DNA from 3 places in the Pseudomonas sp. S32 genome. Region 3 is predicted to be linked to each of the others. Evidence: predicted binding sites of a transcription regulator. Region 3 holds the regulator's gene; each other region holds the start of a gene.
The links. The regulator FliA, encoded in region 3, starts transcription of late flagellar genes. The targets are predictions, from matches to a motif close to CTAAAGTTTNNNNNNNNNNNGCCGNTAA.
Positions count from the first base shown of each region.

Region 1: the regulator FliA is predicted to act here: its motif matches at 3,107-3,134, upstream of IAE38_RS08485 (methyl-accepting chemotaxis protein).
Region 2: the regulator FliA is predicted to act here: its motif matches at 3,949-3,976, upstream of IAE38_RS19755 (methyl-accepting chemotaxis protein).

Region 1 covers NZ_JACVVF010000011.1:57,221-63,350, reverse strand. The annotation lists gene IAE38_RS08500 (D-Ala-D-Ala carboxypeptidase family metallohydrolase) at 1-158, shown strand, start outside; gene IAE38_RS08495 (hypothetical protein) at 224-532, shown strand; gene IAE38_RS08490 (pseudouridine synthase) at 584-1,468, shown strand; gene IAE38_RS08485 (methyl-accepting chemotaxis protein) at 1,512-3,077, opposite strand; gene acnA (aconitate hydratase AcnA) at 3,321-6,062, opposite strand.
Region 2 covers NZ_JACVVF010000047.1:12,491-18,620, reverse strand. The annotation lists gene IAE38_RS19770 (formate dehydrogenase beta subunit) at 1-828, opposite strand, end outside; gene IAE38_RS19765 (formate dehydrogenase subunit gamma) at 822-1,304, opposite strand; gene IAE38_RS19760 (hypothetical protein) at 1,831-2,160, shown strand; gene IAE38_RS19755 (methyl-accepting chemotaxis protein) at 2,247-3,887, opposite strand; gene IAE38_RS19750 (TonB-dependent siderophore receptor) at 4,186-6,130, opposite strand, start outside.
Region 3 covers NZ_JACVVF010000088.1:1,108-7,237, reverse strand. The annotation lists partial or broken gene IAE38_RS23370 (Hpt domain-containing protein) at 1-647, opposite strand, end outside; gene IAE38_RS23365 (protein phosphatase CheZ) at 660-1,448, opposite strand; gene IAE38_RS23360 (chemotaxis response regulator CheY) at 1,469-1,843, opposite strand; gene fliA (RNA polymerase sigma factor FliA) at 1,949-2,689, opposite strand; gene fleN (flagellar synthesis regulator FleN) at 2,686-3,519, opposite strand; gene flhF (flagellar biosynthesis protein FlhF) at 3,613-4,920, opposite strand; gene flhA (flagellar biosynthesis protein FlhA) at 4,932-6,130, opposite strand, start outside.

The DNA.
Region 1 (6,130 bases), on a different contig from region 3:
GTGAAACAGTACAGCGCATCTGCGACAGCCCCATTGGGTTCGACCAGCTGATTCTGGAGTTCGACAAGTGGGTGCACCTGTCAGTCAGCCGTGGGGCGCCAAGGCGGCAGGTGTTGACCATACGCAAGGGCAGCGGTTACCTGCCCGGCCTGCAATAGGGTGCATTGACGACCACGGAGGGATGTTCGTATGCTGTATATAAATACAGTATCGAGGTGAATCCATGCTCAATGTCGAGCAATTGAAGTACAGCGTCAACCGCATGCCTGTTGAGCGGGTGGCCGACGCTGTCCTGGAGCTGCGCCTCGAAGGGCTGGTGACCGACAACCTCACGCCTTTTGGCAAAGTGCATTTCAATACCTGTTTTGCCGAGATCGAGGCCTTGTTCCAGCGTGCGGGGTACCACCGTGGCCTCGATGTGGTGGGTTATGAGGGGCTGCTGTACGCCCTCTACGACCCGGGGCGCTGGGAGCCCGTGCAGGTGTTGCGGTGGTTGAAGGCACGCAGCGAGGCGTTGGCCCAGGCTGGCTGACAGCGCAAGCATGGGGGATAATGCGCGGCCTTGCCCGCTTCGAGCCACGCCATGACCACGCCCTTCGACCCCGCCCAGCAGCAAGCCAGCACGGTGTGCTTGCCACCGGGGGGCTGGGCAACCGTGCTCGACTGCTTGTGCGATCACTTCAAGGCCATCGACCGTAGCCAGTGGCTCGACCGTTTTGCCCGTGGCCGGGTGCTGGATGCGCAGGGGCGGCCGGTAGCCGCCAGCCTGCCGTACAAGCGGGGCATGCGCCTGCATTATTTTCGCGAGGTGCCCAATGAGCGGGTCATTCCTGCCCAGGAAGTGGTACTGCATGCTGACGAACACCTTGTGGTGGCCGACAAACCGCATTTTCTGCCCGTGACGCCTGGCGGCGAATACGTGGAGCAAACGCTGCTGCGCCGGTTGATCCGCCGCCTCGACAACCCGAACCTGGTCCCGTTGCATCGGATAGACCGCCATACTGCGGGCCTGGTGCTGTTTTCTGCCAACCCGAACTCCCGCAGCGCCTACCAGCGGCTGTTCCCCGAGCGGCGTATCGAAAAACGCTATCAGGCCATTGCCGCCGCCATGCTGCAGCACAGCTTTCCGCTGGTGCATAAAAGCCGTCTGGAGCACGGGGAGCCGTTTTTCCGCATGCATGAGGTGGACGGGCAGGCCAACAGCGAAACCGTGGCTGAAGTGCTGGAAAAGAATGGCGGGCTATGGCGCTACGGCCTGTCCCCGGTAACGGGCAAGACCCACCAACTGCGGGTTCACATGGCCGCGTTGGGGGCGGGTATCAGCAACGATCCTTTTTACCCCCACCTGCGCACTGTCGAAGATGACTACCAACAACCGCTGAAACTGTTGGCCCAGAGCTTGCGTTTTGTCGACCCGCTGTCTGGCGAGGAACGCTATTTCCAGAGCCGTCTGCAACTCGACTGGTAACGCCTGCAAAGGCGCCCGGTAACGGGCGCCTGGCGTACAGGCCTCAGCGGTTGAACCGCTCCACCAGCGAATACTGGCTGCCGGCAGTCGTGTTCAGCTCCTCGCTCAACAGCGCCGAATGCTGCGCCTGCTCGGCTGTTTGGTCAGCAAGGTCGGCAATGGTGCTGATGTTGCGGCTGATCTCGTCGGCCACTGCGGTCTGTTCTTCGGTTGCGGCGGCAATCTGGGTGGCCATGTCGGTGATGTTGGCCACTGCCTCACTGATGCCCACCAGCGCCTCGTCGGCCTGCATCACCCGATCCACCCCCTCTTGCGCCTGACGGTGGCCGCTTTCCATGGTGGTGACGGCATTGCTGGCGGTCTGTTGCAGCTTGGCGATCAGGCTGTGGATCTGCCCAGTGGACTCGGCGGTACGCTGGGCCAACTGGCGCACCTCATCGGCGACCACCGCGAAACCACGCCCCATCTCACCCGCGCGCGCTGCCTCGATGGCTGCGTTGAGGGCCAGCAGGTTGGTCTGGTCGGCAATGCCTTTGATCACATCCACCACGCCGCCGATCTCGTCGCTGTCCTTGGCCAGCTGGGTCACGGTCTGCCCGGTTTCGCCAACTGCCGCCGACAGGCGCTCGATGGCTTCACGGGTTTCACCCGCAATCTGCCGACCCTGGCCAGTAAGGCGGTTGGCCTCCTGGGTGGCATCGGCGGTGCGTTGCACGTGGTTGGCCACTTCCTGGGTAGTGGCGGCCATCTGGTTGACGGCGGCAGCAACCTGCTCGGTTTCCACCCGCTGGCGTTCCAGCCCCGAAGAGCTCTTGTGTGCCAGTACATCGGATTGACGCGCCTGGTCGCTCAAGTGCTCGGCGGTATCCTGCAGGCGTGTCAGGCAGGTTTTCATGCGTGCGTCCTGGCTCAGCATGGCCATTTCCAGGCGTGCCTGCACCCCGCGGCTGTCGGTGTACATTTGCGCGATCAGCGGGTCGGACGTGGTCTGTTCGGCCAGGCGCAGCAGGCGCTTGAGCCCGCGCTGCTGCCAGGTCAGGCCCAGCAGGCCCAAGGGCACGGAAAGCGCCGCGGCCAACGCGAAGCCCCAGGAGTGTCCCAGCCATATGCCAATCAGGAAGCCGATCTGGCTGATCAGAATGAACGGCAGCCAGTCCTGCAGCACCGGCAGCCAGCGGTCGCGGCGCGGGACCGCGGGTTTGCCCTGGTTGATGCGCTGGTACAACGCCTCGGCGCGGCGGATCTGCTCAGCGGTCGGCTTGACCCTGACCGATTCGAAACCGACAACCTGGTTGTTTTCGAAAACCGGTGTGACATAGGCATTGACCCAGTAATGGTCGCCGGTCTTGCAGCGGTTCTTGACGATACCCATCCAGGGCTGGCCCTGCTTGAGGGTTTGCCACATGTGGGCAAAGACGGCGGGCGGCACGTCGGGGTGACGGACCAGGTTATGCGGCGCACCCATCAGCTCTTCGCGGGTAAAACCGCTGATTTCGATGAACGCATCGTTGCAGTATGTAATAACGCCTTTGGCATTGGTGGTGGAGATCAACCGCTGCTTGGCAGGGAAAGTCCGTTCTCTCTGGGTAATCGGCTGGTTGTTACGCATGGCTTGGATGTCCGCGGGGCTTTGGAGGGCTATCGGCACGCCGCGTGTTTTGTTGAGGGAATATTTGCAGGGCTTGATCCAAAGCAATACGCCAGTAACGCACTTGAATTACCAAACGTGACAGTTCGCAGCTGATAGCCGCAATAACGCGCTTTTTATTGCGTTTAAGTGACGGCGCGGTGAACTATTCATTGCGCTGATTGTAGGGGCACCTGCGCGCAGGGCGCAGATGCCCTATTGCCTTCACGCCGCTATGAGTTGGCGCAACACGTAATGCAGGATGCCGCCGGCCTTGAAGTATTCCACTTCATTGAGGGTGTCGATGCGGCATAACACCTCGATGTCCAGCTGTTGCCCATCCTCGCGGATGATGCGCAGTGGCAAGCTCATGCCGGGGTGAATGTGCACGCCTTCAAGGCCGGTTAGCTCGATCTGCTCCCTGCCGGTGAGGCCCAGCTGCTTGCGGTCATGCCCAGCCTTGAACTGCAGAGGGAGCACGCCCATGCCGACCAGGTTCGAGCGGTGGATACGCTCGAAGCTCTCGGCAAGCACAGCCTTGACCCCCAGCAGGTTGGTGCCCTTGGCCGCCCAGTCGCGGCTGGAACCAGTGCCGTACTCCTGGCCAGCAATCACCACCAGCGGTGTGCCGTCCTGTTGGTAACGCATGGCGGCATCGTAGATGGACAGTTTCTCACCCGTGGGTACGTACAAGGTGTTACCACCTTCCTCGCCGCCGAGCATTTCATTGCGGATGCGAATATTGGCAAAGGTGCCCCGCATCATGACTTCGTGGTTGCCGCGGCGCGATCCGTAGGAGTTGAAATCCCTGGGCTCCACACCTTTGTCACGCAAATAACGCCCTGCCGGGCTGTCGGCCTTGATGTTGCCCGCAGGCGAGATGTGGTCGGTGGTGACCGAGTCGCCCAACAGCGCCAGTATGCGTGCGCCACGGATGTCGGTGATCTGCGGGGCGGGGCCCTCGATCCCCTCGAAGAAAGGCGGGTGCTGGATATAGGTGGAGTCGTCTTGCCACACATAGGTCGCAGCCTGCGGCACTTCGATGGCCTGCCACTGTGCATCGCCGGCAAACACCTCGGCGTACTCCTTGTGGAACATCGCGGTATCGACCTTGGCTACCGCAGCAGCCACTTCCTGCTGGGTGGGCCAGATGTCCTTCAGGTAGACAGGTTGGCCATGCTTGTCGGTGCCCAGCGGGTCCTTGGTCAGGTCCACACGCACACTGCCTGCCAGGGCATAGGCCACCACCAGAGGCGGGGAGGCCAGCCAGTTGGTCTTGACCAGTGGGTGTACCCTGCCTTCGAAGTTGCGGTTGCCCGACAGCACCGAGGCGACGGTCAGGTCGGCGTTGGCAATGGCTTTTTCAATTGGCTCGTCCAGCGGCCCGGAGTTACCGATGCAGGTGGTGCAGCCATAGCCCACCAGGTCGAAGCCCAGTTCGTCGAGGTAGGGCGTAAGCCCGGCCGCGTGGAAGTACTCCGTGACCACCTTCGAACCAGGGGCCAGCGAGCTCTTGACCCACGGCTTGCGTTGCAGGCCTTTTTCCAGGGCCTTTTTGGCAACCAGGCCTGCCGCCATCATGACGCTGGGGTTGGACGTGTTGGTACAGGAGGTGATGGCCGCAATGACCACGGCGCCGTCGCGCAGTGTGTGGGTCTGCCCCTGGTGGCTGTAGTCGATTTCACCGGCTTGGTCAGCATTGCCAACGGCCACGCCGCCGCCGCCCTCGCTCTCCAGCCGCCCGACTTCGCGGGCAAGCGGTTTGGGCTGCAGTTCGATGAAGTGGTCGAAGGCTTGGCTGACTTGGCCCAGTGCTACCCGATCCTGCGGGCGCTTGGGCCCTGCCAGGCTGGATTCCACATCGTGCATGTCCAGGGCCAGCGTGTCGCTGAACAACGGTTCCTGGCCCGGTAGGCGCCACAGCCCCTGGGCCTTGCAGTAATGCTCCACCAGTTCCACGGTGGCAGCCGGTCGGCCCGATAGCCTCAGGTAGTCCAGGGTTACATCATCCACCGGGAAGAAACCGCACGTGGCGCCGTATTCCGGTGCCATGTTGGCGATGGTTGCACGGTCGGCCAGGGGCAGCTCGGCCAGGCCGTCGCCGTAGAATTCGACGAACTTGCCCACCACGCCTTTCTTGCGCAGCATTTGGGTCACCGTCAGCACCAGGTCGGTGGCGGTGATGCCTTCGCGCAGCTTGCCGGTCAGCTTGAAGCCAATCACCTGCGGTATCAGCATCGATACGGGCTGGCCGAGCATCGCCGCTTCCGCTTCGATGCCGCCCACACCCCAGCCCAGCACGCCCAGGCCATTGATCATGGTGGTGTGCGAGTCGGTGCCCACCAGCGTGTCGGGGAACGCGTAGGTACGGCCGTCCGCCTCGCGGGTCCAGACCGTACGGCCCAGGTATTCAAGGTTGACCTGGTGGCAGATGCCGGTGCCCGGTGGTACCACGCTGAAGTTGTCGAAGGCACTTTGGCCCCAGCGCAGGAATGCGTAGCGCTCGCCGTTACGCTGCATTTCGATGTCGACGTTTTCGCCGAAAGCCTGTGCAGTGCCGTAGTGGTCGACCATCACCGAGTGGTCGATGACCAGGTCCACCGGCGACAGCGGGTTAATGCGTTGTGGGTCGCCGCCAGCCTTGGCCATGGCCGCGCGCATGGCGGCCAGGTCGACCACTGCAGGGACGCCGGTAAAGTCCTGCATCAGCACGCGGGCCGGGCGGTACTGGATTTCGCGGTCCGAGCGGCGCTCGGTCAGCCACTGGGCCAGCGCTTGCAGGTCGTCGCGGGTGACGGTTTTGCCGTCCTCCCAGCGCAGCAGGTTTTCCAGCAGCACTTTCAGCGACATGGGCAGGCGCTGCAGGTCACCCAACTGGCGGGCGGCCTCGGCAAGGCTGAAATAGTGGTAGGTCTGGTTGCCGACTTGTAGCGGCTTGAGGGTTTTCAGGCTATCGAGCGAGGGCATTGCCAACTCCTTCTGCGCCGGTGCCAGGCAACGACGCAAGGGGTTGCCAGTAGCACCGCTGTGTACCA
Region 2 (6,130 bases), on a different contig from region 3:
GAGCAGCGCGGTTTCTTCCCCGCAGATGTAGGCACCGGCGCCTACCCGCACCTCCAGCTCGAAGGCCTTGCCACTGCCGGCGACGTTGGCACCCAGGTAGCCCGCCTGCCGCGCGACCACGAACGCCTGGTTCAGGGTGCGGATGGCATCGGGGTATTCGGAACGCACATAGATGTAGCCCATGTCGGCGCCGACGGCCAGGCCTGCGATGATCATGCCTTCGATCAGCAGGAAGGGGTCGCCTTCCATCAGCATGCGGTCGGCAAAGGTGCCGGAGTCGCCCTCGTCGGCATTGCACACCACATACTTCTGCCCACCGGCAGCGCCCCGCACGGTACGCCACTTGATGCCTGCCGGAAACGCAGCGCCACCGCGGCCGCGCAGGCCCGAGTCGAGCACGCTGGCGACCACGTCATCGCCCTTCATCGCTACCGCCGTTTCCAGGCCGGCAAAGCCGCCATGGGCGCGGTAATCCTCCAGTGACAGTGGCCGGGTAATGCCAGCGCGGGCGAACAACAGGCGTTGCTGGGTTTTCAGGTAGGGGATGGCTTCCACCGGGCCGAGTGCCAGCGCATGGCCAACCGCCTCGCCAAGCAGGGCGTCGAACAACGACGGCACATCCTGCGGGGTCACCGGGCCATAGCCCACGCGGCCCTGCACACTGTCACACTCAACCAGGGGCTCCAGCCAGTACAGGCCGCGGGCGCTGGTGCGTTGCACATCGAGCGGCAACTGCCGCTGCAGGGCCTCGCGCTGCAATGCGTCGACCACTTGGTCGGCCCCCACAGCACGGGCTACCGAATCACAAGGTACGTACACCGTCAGCATGCTGCGTCCTCCCGGCAACCGTTCACCAGCTCACGCAGGCGCTCAGGGGTGAGCCGCGCGTGCACCTGCCCGTCCAGCTCCAGGGCCGGCGAACAGGCGCATGCGCCCAGGCAGTACACAGGCCGCAGGCTGATGGCACCGTCTGCGCTGGTGCCATGGTCGTCCAGGGCCAACTGCTGGCGCAGTTGTGCGGCCAAGGCCTCGGCACCGCGGCTCTGGCACGACTCGGCGCGGCAAAGGCGCAGGGTGTGGCGGGCTGGCGGTGTGGTGTGGAAGTCGTGGTAGAAGGTGATCACCCCGCGCACCTCGGCCTGGCTGAGGTTCAGCGCATGGGCGATTTCGGCGACGGCGGCGTCGGGGACAAAACCGATGTCCTGCTGGATGGCATGCAGGATCGGCAGCAACGCGCCAGGGGTGCCCTGGTGGCGTGCCAGAATACGTTCAACGGCGGGCAGGTGAAGCAGTTCATCAGGCATACAGCGGACCTCGGCATCACGGCCCCGCCCCTGTTGTTATGTTGGCGGGTACCGGCGTGTTCTGCTGCGGCGCGCCGGCCACGTCACGGTTGCGTGGTACTGGCGGCCTCCGTGCCCCTGTTCGCGCATCTACGCACACTGATACGGGGGCATCCTCGAAGCATGGCACTTGTGGGCGCAAGCGGATGCGTACGAGCGACCAGGCGCGTCCTGAAACCGACGGATGGGGCAGCCGATCACGGTGCAGCGCCCAGGGGGCCAAGCCCTACGCCTCCAGACCCTCGACGCCACCCACAACTGCGTTTAAGCTGGCGCATTTCCTACGCACGGAACAGCGTATGCCAGGCACATTCCAGGGAAGCTGCCTTTGTGCTGCGGTTGGCTACCAACTGCTCTCCCCGCCCCACTGCCATTGCAGCCTGCGCATCCTTCGCAGCGCTGATCGTATCCATACCGATACCGCAGCCCCGTGGCACCTGCCATCAGGTTCCTCCACCCCCGATTCACCACCCGAAAAGGAAATCCCATGCGTACCCTGAAACTCGCCCTTGCCGCCCTGCCGTTTTTCGTCCTGGCCGGCTGCGGCAATGACGCCCTCGAAGGCACCTATGAACAGACCACCACCGTGATGGGCTTCGAAACCCCCAAGCAAACCTGGGAGTTCTCCAAGGACTACATCATCGCCAATGGCAACAAGCTGAAAGTGGATGAGTGGGAGCGCAAGGATGACGTGGTCACCGCCCGCAACAAGGACGGCATGGCCCTGCTGAACGTTCGTGTACTGGAGGGCGGCAAGCGCCTGGAAGCCATTGGCGGCAGCGAAATGGCCAAGAACGTGTTCGTGCGGGTCGACTGACCCGTTGCGGGCCCAGGCAAGGCCCATCAGTTGCGCCTTGCCTGCCCTGCCCTGCCCCGCCGCAGGTCAACCCGCACGATCACGCATCACAGCTTGAAGGTGTTGACCAGGGTATTGAACGAAATGGCCAGACGCGACAGTTCCTGGCTGGAAGCGTTGGTCTGGTTGGCCCCTGCCGAGGTCTGGGTCGACAGGTCCTGAATGTTGATCAGGTTGCGGTCCACCTCCCGCGCCACATTGGCCTGCTCTTCCGACGCCGTGGCGATCAACAGGTTACGGTCGTTGATCTGGGCGATGTTCTGGGCGATCCGCTCAAGCGACTCACCCGTGGCCTTGGCCAACGCCTCGGTGCTGTCTGCCAGGCTGCGGCTGTTGCCCATGGCCTTCACCGCATCGTCGGCACGCGACTGCACACTGGTGATCATGGCTTCGATCTCACCGGTAGACGCCTGGGTACGCGCCGCCAGTGCGCGCACTTCGTCGGCGACCACGGCAAAGCCACGCCCTTGTTCACCGGCACGCGCGGCCTCGATCGCCGCATTGAGCGCCAACAGGTTGGTCTGCTCGGCGATGCCACGGATCACGTCCACCACCTTGGCGATATCACGCACGCTGCCCGCCAGTTCGTCGACAATCACGGTCGACTGGCCGATTTCGCTGTTGACGCTGGTAATGGCCTGCACCGCTTCGCGGGCCTGGTCACGACCACTGGCCGCTTCCTGGCTGGTTTGGCGGGAGGCCTCGGAGGTGGACGTTGCGTTACGCGCCACTTCGTCCACCGCTGCGCTCATCTCGGTCACCGCAGTGGCCGCCAGCTGAATCTCGTCGTTCTGCCGCACCAGCCCGCGGGTGCTTTCTTCGGTGACTGCATTCAATTCTTCGGCGGCGGAGGCCAACTGGTCTGCCGCACTGGCGATCTGCTGAATCGTGGTTTTCAGGTTGTTCTGCATGCCACCCAGCGCGGTCAGCAGTTGGCCGGTTTCATCGGCATGGCCGGTTTCAACCGCTTTGGTGAGGTCGCCGCCCGCAATGCGTTCGGCGTTACGAACAGCCACCGCAATCGGGTTGCTGATTACCCGGCTGATGAACATGCCCAGCAGCAGTGCAGCCACGAATGCGACACCAATGCCGATGTACAGGTTGAGCTTGGCAGCCGCCTCACTGTCCTTGGCATCCTGTGCGCCCTCACCGATCTGGCGGTTGTTGGATTCGACCATGATGGTCAGTTCGTCGATCACGGTACGGAAGGCCTGGTGCAACTCACCGGCCATCAGCAGCCTGGCAGCTGCAAGGTCGCCGCTCTGAATGGTCGCCACGGTCCGGTCGACGACCGCCTGGTAGGCGGGCCAGTCCTTTTCCATCTTGTCGCCAGCCGCACGCTCGTCATCAGCCAAGGGTGTTGCACGATAAACAGCGAAGGCTTTTTCGCTTGTCAGGCGATTCTCTTTCATGGAGGCGAGAATGGCACTGCGTTCCTCTTGCGGCGCATTGGTGGTGGTTGCCGCCAGGAAGCGATAAAGATCACGACTCTGGGCAATTGCACTGGAGCGGGTTTCGGCGGTTTTGGCCACCGACACCAGGTTATTGGAGAACACGAGTTGCAAACTCGAAGACAACGAGCCGATTCCTTGGCTACCGACAACTCCTACAATCAAGGTGATCAATGCGCAAAGCGCGAAGGCGAGGTACAGCTTGATTGCTAGTCTGGCGTCGTAGAACCAATTCATTAGGGAGGCCTGCAATAAAAGGGATGGGCTGCAATTGCACTCAGGCGCTGGCATCAATGCTGTATCGGCGGCACCCCAGTGCCCTGAAGTGCCGTGCGATGTTTTTCATCAACTCAAAAGCCAGGACGATCAGTACGCCCTTGAACGTGACTAATGGCCAATTGCCAAGACACTGACCCCACCCCTGCGCCAAGCGTTCCAATGGTCGATGACATTAATGAAAAAAATGGCGCCACATCGTTGACGCGTATAAAAAACGCCTGCGGTTCAGGCAGGCGTCCGGGCGCAGCAATGCTGCTTACCAGAAGGTGCCACGCAGCGTCAGCACAACGTTGCGCGGCTCGCCGTAGTAATTCCCATACTCAGAAGTGCCGACACTGGCGTAATAACGGCGATCGAACAAATTGTTGCCGTTTAGCGCAACAGTCCAATGATTATCAATATCGTATTCAACCATGGCATCGTAAACCGCATAACCGCGCTGGCTGAAATCATAATCATTGCTGTCTGTCACATTGCCGTTGTCATCAAATCGGTAGGCTTTACCGGTGACGTAAGTGGGGCTCATGGCCGTTACCCCACCCCCCACGCGCCAGCCCTCCAGCGCCCCCTTCAAGTTGTAGACGCTCCACAGCTTCAACAGATGACGGGGCGTTACCGTGCTCGACAGCGTCTCTTCGCTGCTGTTACGGATCATGTTGTAGGTATACCCCGCCATGATGCCCCACCCCGGCATGATCTCGCCGGTCGCCTCCAGGTCGATGCCTTTGCTGATGACCTTGTCCTGCGCCAGGAAGCAACATGAGCTGCTGTAGCTGAAGGGTGGGTTAGGGTATGCCGGGTCGGTGGCCGCCTGGTGCTCACGGGTGGTGTAGAACAGCGCTGCACTGACATTGAGCGCACCCTGGAACAGCTCTCCTTTGAGGCCGGTTTCATAGGTTTTACCGGTCATTGGCTCAAGGGGTGATGGGGAGGCCTCGGGGCCTTGCATTTTCTGCGACTGCGGCTTGAACACTTCCGAGTAACTGGCATAAGCAGACCACTGTTCGTCCAACGCATAGATCAGCCCACCATAGGGCACCAGCGTGGTCGCTTCGCGGTCGGTGACCCGGTCCTGCTCTTGCCACGGCCCGGTGCCGTCATTGTTGCGCAGGCTATAGGCCTGCTCGAACCTGTAACGCTGGGCGCGGGCACCGGCCACGAGTTTCAGCGGGTCGGTCAACTGCAGGCGCAGCGTGGTATAGGCGCCGTACTGCTCTCGCGTATTGGGGTTGTAGTCCCGCCAGAAACTCCGGTTGGAGCCCAACTCCGGCAAGGGCGTGGCACCAGGGTTCCACAGGTCGATCAACCCGCCTTTACCGTTGACACCCATGGCAGCGCGCCAGCGACTGGTCACCTTCTGGTAGTCGGCGCCCAGCAGCAATTCGTGCTGGCGGCCAAAGGCGTCGAAGGTGCCCGAGAGGTTGATGTCGAATACCGACTGGTTGCTCCAGCTTGAAACGTAGCTGCCCCACCAGTACGTGCCGGTGTTAGTGGTTTCGTCTACTGAGCCGTAAGGGTTTATACCCTCGACGTTGGCGCTGTTATACGAGTGGGTATAGGAAGCGTTGAGCTTCCAGTCCGGGTTGAAGCTGTGGTCGATCTTGGCAAACCATTCCCGGGTGTAGCTGTCCGACCATGCCCGGTTGGAGGTGAACCAGGTGCTGCGCGGCAGTTTAAGGTCGCCACCCGTGCTGTAGCGCGGCAGGCCGTCCCCGGTACCGTTGTCCTTGACCTTGTCGTAGCTGCCACCCACCGTCAGCATCGTGTCATCGGTAACGTCCGCTTCCAGAATGCCGTACAGGAACGGCTTTTCGGTGCTGCGCTTGTCCATGAAGTATTGGCGGTCGGTGTAGGCCGCCACTACCCGGCCGCGCAGCTTGCCGTCCAGGCCCAGAGGGCCGGTGAGGTCCACTTCGCTGCGGTAGTTGTCCCAGGAGCCTGCAGAAGTGTTCAGTTTCAGCTGGTAGCTGGCCATTGGCCGCTTGCGCACCAGGTTGACGATGCCACCCGGGTCCCCGGTGCCGCCCAACAGCCCACTTGCACCGCGCAATACCTCAACGTGGTCATAGGGCGCCATGTCGTACAGCCGCTCACTGTAGAAGGTGCCTAGCCCGGTGCCGATGTCCATCGGTGACGTGCCGTCGATCTGCACGTTGTCGATACCGAAACCCCGGGAATAGAACTGCTGCGAACTGTAACTG
Region 3 (6,130 bases):
GCGCTGAACTGGCCCTTGCCGTGCAGCTGGTCGAGCAACGATTCGAATTCCGCGTCGGTGATGTCATCACCGCCCGCGCTAACGACTTCGTCTTGCACCTGTTCGGCGGCGGCCTGCGCCTTCACCGCATCTAGCGAGTCGAGCAACTGCTCGAATTCGCTGTCGGTGATATCCGCGTCGGCTTCGGCCTCAGCCACAGGAGGCTGGGCCACCGGCTCGGGCGCTACCGCTGCAGGCGCCGGGGCCGGCGCTGCGGCACCCGGCTCGGCCAGCCGCGCCAGGGCGGCCAGCAGCTCGGGCGTTGCAGGCGTCACTTCGCTGCGCTCGCGCACCTGGCCAAACATGCTGTTGACGGTATCCAGTGCTTCAAGCACCACGTCCATCAATTCCGAGTCGACCCGGCGCTCACCTTTGCGCAACACGTCGAACACGTTCTCGGCGATGTGGCAGCACTCCACCAGCTCATTGAGCTGGAGGAAGCCGGCGCCCCCTTTTACAGTGTGGAAACCGCGAAAGATCGCATTGAGCAAGTCGGCATCGTCTGGCCGGCTTTCCAGCTCGACCAGTTGCTCGGACAGTTGCTCAAGTATTTCGCCGGCCTCTACCAGGAAATCCTGGAGGATTTCTTCATCGGCGCCGAAGCTCATCAAACGTGCTCCTTAAAAACCCAGGCTGGACAGCAGATCATCGACATCGTCCTGACCGGACACAACGTCTTCACGCTTATCGGCATGAATCTGCGGACCTTCACCCCGAGTCGGATGTTTTTCTCGATCTTTTTCTGCACGCAATTGATCTTGGTCATGCTGGATGCCGGCGAAGCGGTCCACCTGGCTGGCCATCATCACCAGTTTCAGCAGGTTGCTCTCCACTTCCGTCACCAGGGCAGTGACCCGTTTGATCACCTGCCCGGTCAGGTCCTGGTAGTCCTGGGCCAGCAGAATGTCATTCAGATGGCCAGCCACCTTGCGGTTGCCTTCAGCGCTGTGCGTCAAGAAACTGTCGACACGTTTGACCAGGTCGCGGAACTCCGTGGCGGCCACTTCGCGGCGCATGAAGCGCTGCCAGTCTGCGCTAAGGGCATTCGCTTCGGTGGCCAGGCCGTTGAGCACCGGGGTGCTTTCTTCGACCAGGTCCATGGTGCGGTTGGCCGCGCCTTCGGTGAGCTTGACCACATAGGACAGGCGCTCGGTGGCGTCGGTAATCTGCGACACCTCTTCGGCCTGCGGGATGGTCGGGTCGATCTGGAAACTGACGATGGCGCTGTGCAGCTCACGGGTCAGCTTGCCAACTTCCTGGTACAAGCCGCGATCGCGGGTCTGGTTCAGCTCGTGAATCAGCTGCACCGCCTCGCCGAAACGGCCCCGCTCCAGGCTTTCTACCAGCTCCTGGGCATGCTTCTTGAGCGTGGATTCAAACTCGCCCAACGACGTTTGTGATGAATTCATGGCGCGCCCCCTGACGTGACTCAGCCGTTGACGCGTTCGAAGATCTTCTCGATCTTTTCTTTGAGAACCTGCGCGGTGAACGGCTTGACCACATAGCCGTTAACGCCGGCCTGGGCCGCTTCGATGATCTGATCACGCTTGGCTTCAGCCGTCACCATCAGCACCGGCAAGGCCCTGAGCTTGTCGCTGGCGCGCACCTTGCGCAGCAGGTCGATACCCGACATGCCCGGCATGTTCCAGTCGGTCACCAGGAAGTCGTAGTGGCCGTTTTCCAGCATCGGCAGCGCCGTGGTGCCGTCATCGGCTTCTTCGGTGTTGCTGAACCCCAGGTCACGCAGCAGGTTCTTGATGATCCGCCGCATCGTCGAAAAGTCGTCGACGATGAGGATTTTCATGTTCTTGTCCAATTAGACCTCCAAGCAGTCTCAAACGCGCTCGGCCCCGAGCGCGCACTCAATCAATTCGGTACAACGTGGAAAACGACTACAACGACAGCGGGCTCAACGTGCCCGCCATTCCCCCAGACGGCTGCGCAAGCGCGCGGCGCATTGGCTGTGCAACTGGCTGACCCGCGATTCGCTGACACCAAGGACCTCGCCGATCTCCTTGAGGTTCAGCTCCTCGTCATAGTAAAGCGCCAGTACCAGGCGCTCACGCTCGGGCAGGTTGGCAATGGCATCGGCCAACGCAGCCTGGAAACGCTCGTCCTCCAGGCCACGGGCAGGCTCAGCCTGCCCACTGGCACCATCCTCATGCAGCCCTTCGTGCTCACCGTCCTGCAACAGGTCGTCAAAACTGAACAGGCGACTGCCCAGGGTATCGTTCAAGATCCCGTAGTAATCATCGAGACTCAACTTGAGTTCGGCAGCAACTTCATGATCTTTAGCGTCACGGCCGGTTCTTGCTTCAACGGCGCGCATGGCATCACTGACCATGCGGGTGTTGCGGTGCACCGAACGCGGCGCCCAGTCACCCTTGCGCACCTCGTCGAGCATGGCCCCGCGGATGCGGATGCCGGCGTAGGTTTCGAAGCTGGCGCCCTTGCTGGCGTCGTATTTGTTGGCCACTTCCAGCAGCCCGATCATGCCGGCCTGGATCAGGTCCTCGACCTGGATGTTGGCTGGCAGCCGTGCCAGCAGGTGGTAGGCAATGCGCTTGACCAGCGGGGCGTAGCGCTCGATCAGCTGGTACTGCGCGTCCTTCGACGCGCGGCTGTACATCTTGAAGCCGCTGGCACTCATAGCACCGGACCCGCACTGGTGGGTTGCACCAGGCGCTCGACGAAGAACTCCAGGTGGCCGCGTGGGTTGGCTGGCAACGGCCAGGTGTCCACCTTCTGGGCGATGGCCTTGAAGGCCAGGGCGCATTTGGAGCGCGGGAAGGCTTCGTAGACCGCGCGCTGTTTCTGCACGGCCTTGCGCACGCATTCGTCGTAGGGCACGGCGCCCACGTATTGCAGGGCCACGTCCAGAAAACGGTCGGTCACCTTGGTCAGCTTGGCGAACAGGTTGCGCCCTTCCTGCGGGCTCTGCGCCATGTTGGCCAGCACGCGGAAGCGGTTCATGCCGTAGTCGCGGTTCAGCAGCTTGATCAGCGCATAGGCGTCGGTGATGGACGTGGGCTCGTCGCACACCACCAGCAGGACCTCCTGGGCGGCGCGGACAAAGCTGACCACCGAGTCACCAATACCGGCAGCGGTGTCGATCACCAGCACGTCAAGGTTGTCACCGATCTCGCTGAACGCCTGGATAAGCCCCGCGTGCTGGGCGGGCGCCAGGTGCACCATGCTCTGGGTGCCCGAGGCGGCCGGCACGATACGCACCCCGCCAGGGCCCTGCAGCATCACATCGCGCAGCTCGCAGCGCCCCTCGATCACGTCCGCGAGGGTGCGTTTGGGGGTGAGGCCCAGCAGGACGTCGACATTGGCCAGGCCCAGGTCGGCGTCCAGCAGCATGACCCTGCGGCCCAGTTCGGCCAGTGCCAGGGACAGGTTCACTGAAACGTTGGTCTTGCCGACGCCACCTTTGCCGCCGGTCACGGCGATCACCTGTACGGGATGCATGCTACCCATGTCTGTTCTTTACCTTGTCTCGCTGGGACTCAGGCCACACGAAGGGCAATTCTGCGTGCCCCTTGGCATAGCTACCTTGCACACACTTCATGTTCAACCCGCTCGCCGAGGGTTGTGGTAGAGATCAGCGAACATGTCGGCCATGGCCTCTTCGCTGGGCTCATCCTGCTGTTGCACACTGACCGCCCGGGTGACCAATTGGTGCCCGCGTGGCAGGTGAAGATCGTCCGGAATGCGCGGCCCATCGGTCAGATAGGCCACCGGCAGCCGGTAACTGATGGCAAGGCTCAGCACATCGCCGAGGCTTGCCGATTCATCAAGTTTGGTCAGGATGCAACCGGCCAGGCCACAGCGGCTGTAGCTGTGGTAGGCGGCGGTGAGCACCTGCTTCTGGCTGGTGGTGGCCAGCACCAGGTAATTCTTCGCGGCGATGCCCCGCCCTGCCAGGGTTTCGAGCTGCATGCGCAGGGCCGGGTCGCTGGCCTGCAGGCCAGCGGTGTCGATGAGGACCACGCGCTTGCGCAGCAGCGGCTCCAGCGCCGCCGCCAGGGACTGACCGGGGTCGACGTAGGTGACCGGCACGTTGAGGATGCGGCCCAGGGTTTTGAGCTGCTCCTGGGCACCGATGCGAAAACTGTCCATGCTCACCAGCGCCAGGTTGTTCGCGCCGTACTTGAGCACATAGCGTGCGGCCAGCTTGGCCAAGGTGGTGGTCTTGCCCATGCCGGCCGGGCCGACCACGGCAATCACACCGCCCGCCTCGATCGGCTCCACCTCCGGGATATCGATCATGCGTGCCAGGTGCGCCAGCAGCATGCGCCAGGCATGGCGCGGCTCCTCAATCTCGCCGGTCAGCGCCAGCAGCTCCCGGGCGATCGGCCCGGACAGGCCCAGGCGCTGCAGCCGGCGCCACAGCGTAGCCTGTTGCGGCTTGCTGCCTTGCAGCTGGGTCCACGCCAGTGAGCCCAGCTGCACTTCGAGCAACTGGCGCAGGCCCGAAAGCTCGGAGCGCATCGCATCGAACAGACGCGGGTCTACCGAGGCCTGGGCGGGGGCAGCGGCCGGCTGAGGGGCATCCACATGGGGTTCAACCAGCGGTTCGGCAGCAGTCAACGATTGCCCGGCAAACAATTGGCGGTTGCTCTCGCTGTTGTCCTGACGCTGGTCGAGCTCGGCCTGAACCGTGGCAATGCGCGAGTGGGTCTTGCGCAGTTCTTCTTCAAGCTCGGCATTGGGCACCCGCGGTGCCAGGGCGGACAATTTGTAGTCGAGCGCCGCCGTCAGCTCGACACCGCCGGCGATGCGGCGGTTACCGATGATGGCCGCATCAGCGCCCAGCTCATCGCGAACCAGCTTCATGGCCTGACGCATATCAGCAGCGAAAAATCGCTTAACTTGCATTATCCACTACCTCAGCCGTTAGGGCCCACGGTGGCAACGATGGTGACTTGCTTGTTGTCAGGAATTTCCTGATACGCCAGCACGTGCAGGTTCGGTACAGCCAGCCGGCCAAAACGCGAGAGCATGGCGCGGATCGGGCCGGCGACCAGGAGGATGGCCGGTTGGCCTTGCATCTCCTGACGCTGGGCGGCTTCGATCAGCGAACGCTGCAGCTTTTCGGCCATGCTCGGCTCCAGAAGAACACCGTCTTCCTGACCTTGCCCGGCCCGTTGCAGACTATTGAGCAAAATCTGTTCCAACCTGGGTTCAAGGGTGATCACAGGCAGCTCGGACTCAACGCCTACAATGCTTTGCACGATGGCGCGACACAATCCGACGCGCACTGCCGCCACCAGCGCGGCGGTATCTTGACTCTTGGCCGCATTGTTGGCGATGGACTCGGCAATGCTTCGAATGTCCCGCACCGGTACCTGCTCTGACAACAGCGCCTGCAATACCTTCAACAGCCCCGACAAGGAAATGACACCCGGCACCAGTTCTTCAGCCAGTTTAGGCGAAGCCTTGGCCAGTACCTGCAGCAGCTGCTGAACTTCCTCGTGGCCGATCAGTTCGTGGCAGTGTTTCTGCAGGATCTGGTTAAGGTGGGTGGCCACCACAGTGCTGGCATCTACCACGGTGTAGCCCAGTGACTGCGCCTGGGAGCGCTGGCCCACATCGATCCACACCGCTTCCAGGCCAAAGGCCGGGTCACGGGCGGCGATGCCGTTGAGGGTGCCGAACACCTGGCCGGGGTTGATGGCCAGCTCACGGTCCGGGTAGATCTCGGCTTCGGCCAGGATCACGCCCATGAGGGTCAGGCGATAGGCACTGGGCTGCAGGTCGAGGTTGTCGCGAATATGCACGGTGGGCATGAGGAAGCCCAGATCCTGGGACAACTTCTTGCGCACGCCCTTGATACGCGCCAGCAACTGCCCGCCTTGGTTGCGGTCCACCAGGGGGATCAGGCGGTAGCCCACTTCCAGGCCGATCATGTCGATCGGGGTGACGTCGTCCCAGCCCAGTTCCTTGGTTTCGGCTGCGCGCTGTGGCGAGGGCAGCAGGTCTTGTTGGCGTTGCGCTTCCTGCACCGCCAGCTGTTTGGTTTTCTGCTGCTTTTTCCAGACCAGGTAGGCGCCACCGCCGGCCATCAGGCCAAGGCTGAGGAAGGCGA